2 regions of the Streptomyces sp. NPDC041940 genome follow, and region 1 is predicted to be linked to the other one. Evidence: riboswitches for the same ligand, from Rfam matches in the RefSeq annotation. Region 1 holds a riboswitch; the other holds the start of a gene.
What was found. A riboswitch is a leader RNA that binds a small molecule or an ion and turns the genes downstream of it on or off. The one in region 1 is predicted to bind cobalamin.
Positions count from the first base shown of each region.

Region 1 (4,778 bases):
GGATCCACGCACAACGGGAGTGAGGGAGGAGCATGGCCAAGGACCTTGCGGACGCGGGCCCGCCACCGTCCGCGAGCCTGAAGCCCAATGCGATCGGGTTCCTCGACGCGCTGGTCATCGGGCTCAACGCGACCTCACCGGCGTACTCGGTGGCGGCGGTCATCGGCCCGATCGTCGCCCTGGTGGGCATCTACGCCCCCGGGGTGATGGTCGCCTCGTTCGTGCCGATGCTGCTGATCGCGTCGGCGTTCTACTACCTCAACAAGGTCGACCAGGACTGCGGCACGACCTTCTCGTGGGTCACCCGGGCCATGGGGCCGTGGGCGGGCTGGCTGGGCGGCTGGGCCATCACGATGACGGGTGTCCTGGTCGTCGGGTCGCTGGCGGATGTCGCCGTGACCTTCTTCCTGCTCGCCGTGGGCCTGGACAGCTGGGCGGACAACGACGTCCTGCGCCAGGTGCTCACCGTGCTGCTCATCGTGGTGATGACGGCCATCTGTGTGATCGGCACCGAGGTGTCGGCCAAGGTGCAGAACACCCTCATCCTGGCGCAGGTCGTCTGCCTGCTCGCCTTCGCCGTGGTGGCGCTGTACCGCGTCTACGCCGACACCGGCACCCTCGAATCCATCGACCCGGAGTTCAGCTGGCTCAACCCCTTCGGGGCCGGCGGGGGGTCCCTGACCGGCGCCCTGCTGCTGGGCGTGTTCATCTACTGGGGCTGGGAGTCGGCGGTCAACCTCACCGAGGAGGTGGAGGACTCCGCCACGGCGCCCGGCAAGGCGGCCATCTGGTCGACGGTGCTGCTGCTGGTGACCTACCTCGCGGTCGCCTTCGCGGTCGTCGCCTACGCGGGCACGGCCTACCTCGAGGAGAACGCCGCCGAGGAGGAGTTCATCTTCGCGCTGCTCGCCGAAGAGGCGATGGGCGGCTGGGACTGGGTCGTACTGCTGGCGGTCTCGACATCGGCACTGGCGTCCACGCAGACGACGATCATCCCGGCGTCCCGCACCGGACTGTCCATGGCCCGCCGGTACGCCCTGCCGAAGCACTTCGGGCACATCAACCCCCGGTTCCGCACCCCGGACGTGAGCACCTGGTGGGTCGCGGGCATCGCCACCGCCTGGTACCTCGTCGTCTACAACATCAGCGAGAACGCCCTCTTCGACTCCCTGACGGCGCTGTCCCTGCTGATCGCGTTCTACTACGCGCTCACCGGTGTCGCCTGCGCGGTCTACTACCGGCGCCTGCTGACCAGGAGTGTCCGGGATCTCCTCCTGATCGGCCTCGGCCCGCTGATCGGCGCCGGGCTGCTGGCGTGGCTGCTGGTGGAGTCGGTCCAGGACATGGCCGATCCGGCCAACTCCGTCACCGGCACCGCCTGGTTCGGGCTCGGCCCGCCGCTCGTCATCGGCATCGGCGTCGCCGTCGCGGGCGTGATCATCATGGTCGTCTGGCGACTGATGTCCCCCGCGTTCTGGTCGGAGCGCCCGAGCACGGTCGACCCCGACCTCGTTGACCGCAAGGAGTCCTGAAGATGTCGGTGATCCTCGGCTACGACGAGTCCCCGGGCGCCCTGCGCGCGCTGCGGGTGGCGATCGAGGTGGCGGCCGCGTACGGCGAGCCCCTGGTGATCGTCTACGGCGCCGCGGCCCCCGGCGTCACGGGCGAGGAGTACGGCGCTCATCAGAAGGCCGTCCGTGAGGCCGGAACCACCGTGCTCGGTCACGCGGTCCGGGTCGCCGACGAGGCCGGTGTGCCCAGCACGGTCGAACTCATCGACGAGCGGCCCGCGCAGGCGCTGATCGACGCCGCGGAACGCCATGACGCCAGGGTGATCGTGGTGGGCACGTGGGGCGAGAGCCCGGTGCGCGGGGCGCTCCTGGGCTCGACCCCCCACAAGCTGCTGCACCTGTCGAACGTCCCGGTCCTGTGCGTGCCGGCGGAGGAACAGGAGTCCTGAGAGCCGGGCCTGGTCAGGAACTGCCCGCGCGCCGTTTCGCGAGCGGGCTGAAGGCGTACAGGCCGAGGATGTCGGGCAGGGGCGCGACGCCGGGGCCGCCGTCGCGGACCCAGGTGACGATGTCCTCGGTCGCGGCCGGGTCGTTGACCAGCCCGAGCCACACCGGCCGGGCCCCGGCGGCCCGGCCCGCCGTGGACGGCTGTACGACGATGACGTTGGCCTGGTCGCAGACATCGAGGCACTCGGAGACCCGCACGGGCGCCGCCTCGCGCAGCCGCTCGGTCTGGGCCGTGTGGTCGACGCCGGTCACCTTGCGGGTGCCGCAGCAGCAGTCCCGGCAGACGACGACGCGGCACGGAACCCCTCCGGCCGGGGTTGCGGACATGCCGCACCTGTCCTCTCTCCGGGGAGATCCGCCCCGGTGGTTCGTCGAGGAGGCGACCGCGTGAGTCTCCTGGCTCCCGGCCGAGGCCGGTCACAGTGGCGGGACCGCGCCGGATTCACACCGGCTTCCTCGTTCCGCCGTCGCCATGTCGCCGGCCATCATTCCATGCGGCCGGTGCGGGGCTTCAGTCCGTCTCGTGGGCGTGCGGCTGCGTGGCCGGCGGTTCGGCAGGGCGTTCGCGGCCACCGTCCCGGCCGGAGGCGATCACGGCGAGGAGCCCTACGACCACGGCCCCGGCGGCGATGCGTCCCGCCGCCCGTGCCGTCCAGGCCGACCGGGTCACGCCCGTGCCCGCACCCGGCGCGGCGAGGCGTTCGGACCGCCGGGCGGGCCGCAGCAGGCGCAGCACCAGCAGGGCGGCGACGGGCAGTTGCAGCAGCCACAGCACGGTGCGCGGCCACTCGCCGTACCAGACGTTGGTGCCGTAGAGCAGGGTGTGCCAGACGCTGAGGACGTACACGACGATCACGAACCGGTGCAGGCGGCGCCAGGTGTTCGCGCCGATGCGGTGCCGGACGTAGAAGAGCAGGCCCAGGGGGATCGCCACGTACAGGGCGCCCTGGCCGAGCGGGATGGCGATGCGGCCGGTCCCGGAGTCGTACCAGCCGGGCACGAAGGTGTCCGCGAAGCCGGCCCAGAGCCGCTCGGCCCACCCCAGCTGTGCCTCGTAGCGCACGAGTTCCGCCGCGAACATCAGGGCGTGCGCGAACATCAGGGCCATGGTGGTCAGGCTCGTGGTGCGGTGCCAGCGTTCCAGGACCTGCCGGGAGACCGGCAGCCGGCCGGGGCCCGGCCCCGACAGGAGCAGCCCCAGCATGACCGTGCCCCAGGCCCACAGCAGGCCCGACCAGCCGAACGCCTGGCTGAGCAGATACATCCAGTAGGTGCCGGGATCGTCCATGAACGGCATGACCGCGACCGTGTCGGAGGTGCCGGACTCCATCCGGGCCCACAGCAGCGCGAACACCGCCGCCGTGACCACGACCGCCGCTGCGGCGTCGGGCAGCGCGGAGCGGAGGTCGCCGCGCAGGGCCACGCGCTCGGCGCCGGGTCTCGGGACGCTCGTCCCGTTCTCGTCGGACCTCGGGTTCACCAGCATCGAGCACAGTCTCACCGAGGGGAGGTGGGTTACCGAGACGCAATCCGGCCAGAGGGACGGCCGGGACCCGACGGGCCCCCGGAGGCACCCTTTCCATCCCCTGGGGGCGTCCCTACGCTGAGGCGCGCAGTCGCAGGGGAACCCGGTGGGAGTCCGGGACTGTCCCGCAGCGGTGAGTGGGAGCCGAACGCCGGCCCGCGAGTCCGAAGGCCTGCCACTGCGCCCGCGCGTCACGCGCGGGCTGTGCACGGTGACCTCGAGGACTGGGTCGGCGGACGGAGGAATCACGTGGGTGGTGTCGTGTCCGGTGTCTGTCACGGCACGCTCGGCGAGCTGTACCAGGGGCCGCTGCGGGCGGGCCCCGATCCGGACATCGCGGTGGTGTCGTTCCCCGTGGACCGCCACTCCTGGGTGCACTTCACACCGGGGCCCGCGGGGCCGTTTCCCCTCGGGGAGAAGTCCCTGACGGCGGCCCGGCTCTTCCTGGAGCATCACGGCCTGTCCCTGCCGCCGGGCACCTGGACCACGCACTCCGAACTCCAGGTAGGCGTCGGGATGGCCAGTTCGACGGCGGACATCGTGGCGACCCTGCGCTGTCTGGCGGGGATCTTCTCACTGCCCTGCGACACCGACGTGGTGCTCGGCGTTCTGGCGGCGATCGAACGGTCGGACAGCGTCTTCCTCGACGAGTTCGCCCTGCATCTCAGCGGCCGGCACCGGGTGGTGCGGCGGCTGGGCACGGACCTCGGCTTCCACACCGCCTATGTGACCGAGCCGGGCACGGTGGACACCGCCGCCGTGACCGCGCCGCTCCTCGCGCACTACCGGCGCCGCGGGGAGGAGTACGAGCGGTGTCTGACCGACCTGCTGAAGGGCTTCGCCTGCGGTGACGCGGAGGCCGTGGCGCGGGCGGCGACCACCAGTGCCGCGCTGTCCCAGGAGGTGCTGCCCAAAGCGACGTTCGACCGGGTGCTGGCCCACCGGGAGCGGTTCGGTGCCGACGGTGTCTTCGTCGCGCACACCGGCTGTCTGACCGGCTATCTCTTCGCCCGCCGCCCGGACTCCCGCCTCAGGTCCGAACTGTCCGCGTTCTTCCGCTCGCTCGGCCACCAGTGCTCTTTCGCCCAAGGAGGCTACGGGTGATCCACCCCCACATCGCCGACGCCCTGAAGATTCCCGACCTGGTCCGGCTCACCGACGGGCTCGTGCTGCTCCGGTTCGAGTCGATGAAGATCTACTCGGCGCTCGCCGCCGTCCGCCGATTACTCGACCGG
Region 1 is NZ_JBVJBP010000008.1:25,008-29,785, forward strand. It holds gene ACZ6I3_RS15910 (APC family permease) at 33-1,532, shown strand; gene ACZ6I3_RS15915 (universal stress protein) at 1,535-1,960, shown strand; gene ACZ6I3_RS15920 ((2Fe-2S) ferredoxin domain-containing protein) at 1,974-2,345, opposite strand; cobalamin riboswitch at 2,392-2,514, opposite strand; gene ACZ6I3_RS15925 (ferric reductase-like transmembrane domain-containing protein) at 2,530-3,504, opposite strand; cobalamin riboswitch at 3,613-3,719, shown strand; gene ACZ6I3_RS15930 (GHMP family kinase ATP-binding protein) at 3,793-4,647, shown strand; gene ACZ6I3_RS15935 (cysteine synthase family protein) at 4,644-4,778, shown strand, end outside.

Region 2 (4,778 bases), on a different contig from region 1:
TCCAGGAGCGCGAAGGAGCGGGTGAAGAAGTCGGGGCCGCCGAAGTTGCCGGACTTGAGCGTGATGTGGAGCGTGTCCCCGTCGGGAAGAGCCGCCGCGCACCAGGGCACACCGGGGTCGATCTGCGGGCCGATCCGGAGTCCGGTGACACCGAGCGCCTGGACGACCGCCCCCGAGGTCTCTCCTCCCGCGACGACGAGCCGGCGCACGCCGCGCTCCACGAGCCCCTGTGCGATGCGGGCCAGCGTCCGCTCCACGAGCTCACCGGCCTCGGCGGCACCGAGCCGGCCCTGGACGGTCCGGACCGTGTCGGCGGACTCGGTGGAGTAGACGAGCACGGGACCGTCGTCCAGATGCGACGCGGCGAAGGCCAGGGCTTGCCCGGCCACGTCCTCGCCGGCGGCCACGCGCAGCGGGTCCACGCTGAAGGCGGGCCGGCCGGAGCGCAGGTACTCGAGGACCTGACGGTTGGTGGCCGTGGAGACCGAGCCGGAGACGACGGCCCGGTGACCGGCGGGAGGCGGCAGCTCCGCTGCGGCGCGGGACGGCTTGAACCCCCAGTTGGCGGGCAGGCCGATCGCCAGCCCCGAGCCGGCGGTCACCAGTGGGAACCCCTGGACGGCCGCGCCCAGCCGCACGAGGTCGTCGTTGGAGACGGAGTCGACGATGGCGATCCCGAAGCCGCCCTCACGCAGGGCGTCGACGCGGGCCCGGATCGCCTCGACGCCGTCGGCGACGACCGTGTGGTCGACGAGACCGACCTTTCGCGTGGTCTGCGCGCCGAGTACGGAGACCAGATCGGAGTCGGTCATCGGGGTGAGCGGGTGGTGGCGCATGCCGCTGTCGCTGAGCAGCACGTCGCCGACGAAGAGATGCCCCTTGAAGATCGTGCGCCCGTTGTCGGGGAACGCCGGCGTCGCGACCGTGAAGTCGGTGCCCAGCGCGTCCATCAGCGCCTCGGTGACCGGCCCGATGTTCCCGGCCGGAGTCGAGTCGAAGGTGGAGCAGTACTTGAAGTAGATCTGCTCGGCGCCCATGGACCGCAGCCAGGCCAGTGCTCGCAGCGACGCCTCCACGGCGTCGGCCGCCGGGACGGTCCGCGACTTGAGGGCGATGACCACCGCGTCCGCGTCCACCGCCTCCTCGACGCCGGCCGGTGGTGTGTCGATCAGCTGGACCACCCGCATGCCCGCGCGCACCAGGTTGTTGGCGAGGTCCGTGGCACCGGTGAAGTCGTCGGCGATGCATCCGAGACGGATTCCCATGTCAGGCCTCCACCGGCTTCGGCAGGTCGACCCCGGGGAAGATCTTGATGACCGCGCTGTCGTCCTCGGCCCCCAGTCCGGATGCCGACGCCTGGAGGAACATCTGGTGGGCGGTCGCGGCGAGGGGAAGAGGGAACCGCTCCGGCCGGGCGGCGTCCAGCACGAGCCCGAGATCCTTGACGAAGATGTCGACGGCCGACAGGGGCGTGTAGTCGCCGTCGAGCACATGGGCCATGCGGTTCTCGAACATCCAGGAGTTGCCGGCGCTGTGCGTGATGACCTCGTAGAGCGCCTCGGCGGGAACGCCCGCCTTGATACCGAGAGCCATCGCCTCGGCCGCTGCGGCGATGTGCACGCCCGCGAGCAGCTGGTTGACGATCTTGACCTTCGAGCCGAGCCCCGCGTGCCCGCCCAGACGGTAGACGGTGCTGCTCATGGCCTCGAGCACCGGGTCGGCGAGCGAGTACGCCTCGGCCGAGCCCGACGTCATCATGGTGAGTTCACCGGCCGCGGCACGCGCGGCGCCGCCGGAGATGGGGGCGTCCAGGTACAGCACGCCCCGCTCGGCGAGTCGGCCCTCGAGCGCGGCGGACCAGCCCGGATCGACCGTGGAGCACATGACGAAGACGGAGCCGGGGCGGAGCCGGCCGGCCGCGCCGTCGGCACCGAACAGCACGGCCTCGACCTGCGCGGCGTTCACCACCACGCCCACCAGGACGTCCACCGAGGCCGCCAGCTCGCCACAGGTCCCGAACGCCGTCCCGCCGTCGCGGGCGAAGTCCGCGGCCGTCTCAGGACGCAGGTCGTGAACGCCGACGTCGTATCCCGCCGCCCGCAGACTCCGGGCCATCCCGAGGCCCATGGCTCCTAGACCCACCACGCCCACGCGCGGTCGTTCGGGCTTGTTCTGGTCGCTCATGCCCATCCTCGCCTTGCCGTGCCGTCCGGAGGCAGGTCGCGTCAACCGGCCTCCGGGAGATCAGGTCATATGATGACCTGAGGACGGCGAAATGGGAGGTGTGATGTCCGTCACGCACCGAGAGGGTCGGCGTGCGGCCGGTGGGGGCTGGATTTACTAGGACGTCCAACTATATAGTCGCGGGTGTAGGCCCGCGGTGCAGGGAAGCCGGTGTGAATCCGGCACGGTCCCGCCACTGTGACCGGGGAGTACGCCGTCGAGCAGAACGCCACTGACGAGCTGGATGTCGGGAAGGCGGACGGGGTGCGCTGATCCGGGAGTCAGGATACCGGCCGTGGGATGTTCCGTGTTGTCCACGAGGATGGAGCTGACACGCATGGCACCGGTGTGCACCCACGACCCCGGAGGACCCGCCCGACGCGTCCGTCGTGCCCGACGGATCGTCCCGCGCCCGGTCGTCACCCTCTGACGGTCCAGCCATACGCGATCTCGCGCGGCCCCCGCACCCGTACGCCACCGCGTCCGTGTGCGACGGACCCGCGCGCCGTCCCGGACCACCTGACGAGAGAGCAGGCACCCATGGTCCGTGTACAAGACCACGCCCCTGTGCGTGAGTTGACCCATTTCGTCGGCGGTAAACACACCCCGGGAACCTCGGGGACGTACGGCGACGTGTACGACCCCAACACCGGCGAGGTCCAGGCCCATGTGCCCCTCGCGAGCCGCGCCGAGACCGAGGCGGTGATCACCGACGCCGCGCACGCGCAACGGGAGTGGGGCGAGTGGAACCCGCAGCGCCGCGCCCGGGTGTTCATGCGGTTCCTGCAACTCGTCGAGCAGGAGAAGGACTCGCTGGCCCGGCTGCTGTCGTCCGAGCACGGCAAGACCGTCGCGGACGCCCACGGGGACCTCCAGCGCGGACTTGAGGTCGTCGAGTTCGCCGCCGGCATCCCGCATCTCCTCAAGGGCGAGTTCACCGACAACGCCGGCACCGGCATCGACGTCCACTCCCTGCGCGCGCCCCTCGGCGTCGTCGCCGGGATCACTCCCTTCAACTTCCCGGCGATGATTCCCCTGTGGAAGGCCGCACCCGCCCTCGCCTGCGGAAACGCCTTCATCCTCAAGCCGTCCGAGCGCGCCCCGTCCGTCCCGCTGCGACTCGCCGAACTGTTCCTGGAGGCCGGTCTGCCGCCCGGTGTCCTCAACGTCGTCAACGGCGCCCGGGAAGCCGTCGACACTCTGCTCGAGGACCCCCGGGTCGAGGCCCTCGGCTTCGTCGGTTCCACGCCGGTCGCCGCGCACGTCTACGCCACCGCCGCCGCCCACGGCAAACGCGCCCAGTGCTTCGGCGGCGCCAAGAACCACATGATCGTGATGCCGGACGCCGACCTCGACCAGGCCGTGGACGCCCTGATCGGCGCGGGCTACGGCTCGGCGGGGGAACGGTGCATGGCGATCTCGGTGGCCGTCCCGGTCGGGGAGGACACCGCCGACGCGCTGGTGGCTCGTTTGAAAGAGCGCATCGGCGGCCTGCGCATCGGCCGCAGCGACGACCCCGAGGCCGACTTCGGTCCCCTCGTCGGCCAGGACGCCGTCGACCGGGTGCGCTCCTACGTCGACCTCGGCGTGGAGGAAGGTGCGGAACTCGTCGTGGACGGAAGGGACTTCGTCCTGCCCGGACACGAGAGGGGCTTCTTCGCCGGGGCCTCCCTCTTCGACCGGGTCACCCCGGCGATGCGCGTCTACCAGGAGGAGATCTTCGGCCCGGTCCTGTCCGTCGTACGCGCCGCCGACTACGAGGAGGCCCTGCGCCTGCCCAGCGAGCACCTCTACGGCAACGGCGTCGCTATCTTCACCCGCGACGGTGACACCGCCCGCGACTTCACCCGGCGCGTGAACACCGGCATGGTCGGCGTCAACGTGCCCATCCCGGTGCCGGTCGCCTACCACACCTTCGGCGGCTGGAAGCGCTCCGGCTTCGGCGACCTCAACCAGCACGGCCCCGACGCCATCCGCTTCTACACCCGTACGAAGACCGTGACGTCGCGCTGGCCCGCCGGGCTCCGCGAAGGCGCGAGCTTCACGATCCCCACGATGGGCTGAGCGGCCATGACCAGTACGCTGCTCACCGAGGACCAGCAGGCCCTCGTCGAGACCACCCTCGACTTCGCCCAGGACCACCTCGCCCCGCACGCCCTCGACTGGGACCGTGACAAGCACTTCCCCGTCGACGTCCTGCGCAAGGCGGCCGGACTCGGGCTCGGAGGCGTCTACGTCCGTGAGGAGTCGGGCGGTTCGGGCCTGACCCGCGCCGACGGCGTCCTCGTCTTCGAGTCCCTCGCCTCCGGCTGCCCGTCCATCGCCGGGTATCTCTCCATCCACAACATGGTCGCCTGGATGATCGACCGGTACGGCGACGCCGCCCAGCGCGAGCGCCGGCTGCCCCGGCTGTGCGCCATGGAGGACCTCGCCAGCTACTGCCTGACCGAACCCGGCGCGGGCTCGGACGCCGCCGCCCTGACCACCCGCGCCGTCCGGGACGGCGACCACTGGGTGCTCACCGGCGTCAAGCAGTTCATCTCCGGAGCCGGGGC
Region 2 is NZ_JBVJBP010000011.1:194,538-199,315, reverse strand. It holds gene otnK (3-oxo-tetronate kinase) at 1-1,265, opposite strand, end outside; gene ltnD (L-threonate dehydrogenase) at 1,267-2,184, opposite strand; cobalamin riboswitch at 2,342-2,535, shown strand; gene ACZ6I3_RS20515 (CoA-acylating methylmalonate-semialdehyde dehydrogenase) at 2,764-4,287, shown strand; gene ACZ6I3_RS20510 (acyl-CoA dehydrogenase family protein) at 4,294-4,778, shown strand, end outside.
Region 2: another riboswitch for cobalamin. It lies ahead of ACZ6I3_RS20515 (CoA-acylating methylmalonate-semialdehyde dehydrogenase); the one in region 1 lies ahead of ACZ6I3_RS15920 ((2Fe-2S) ferredoxin domain-containing protein).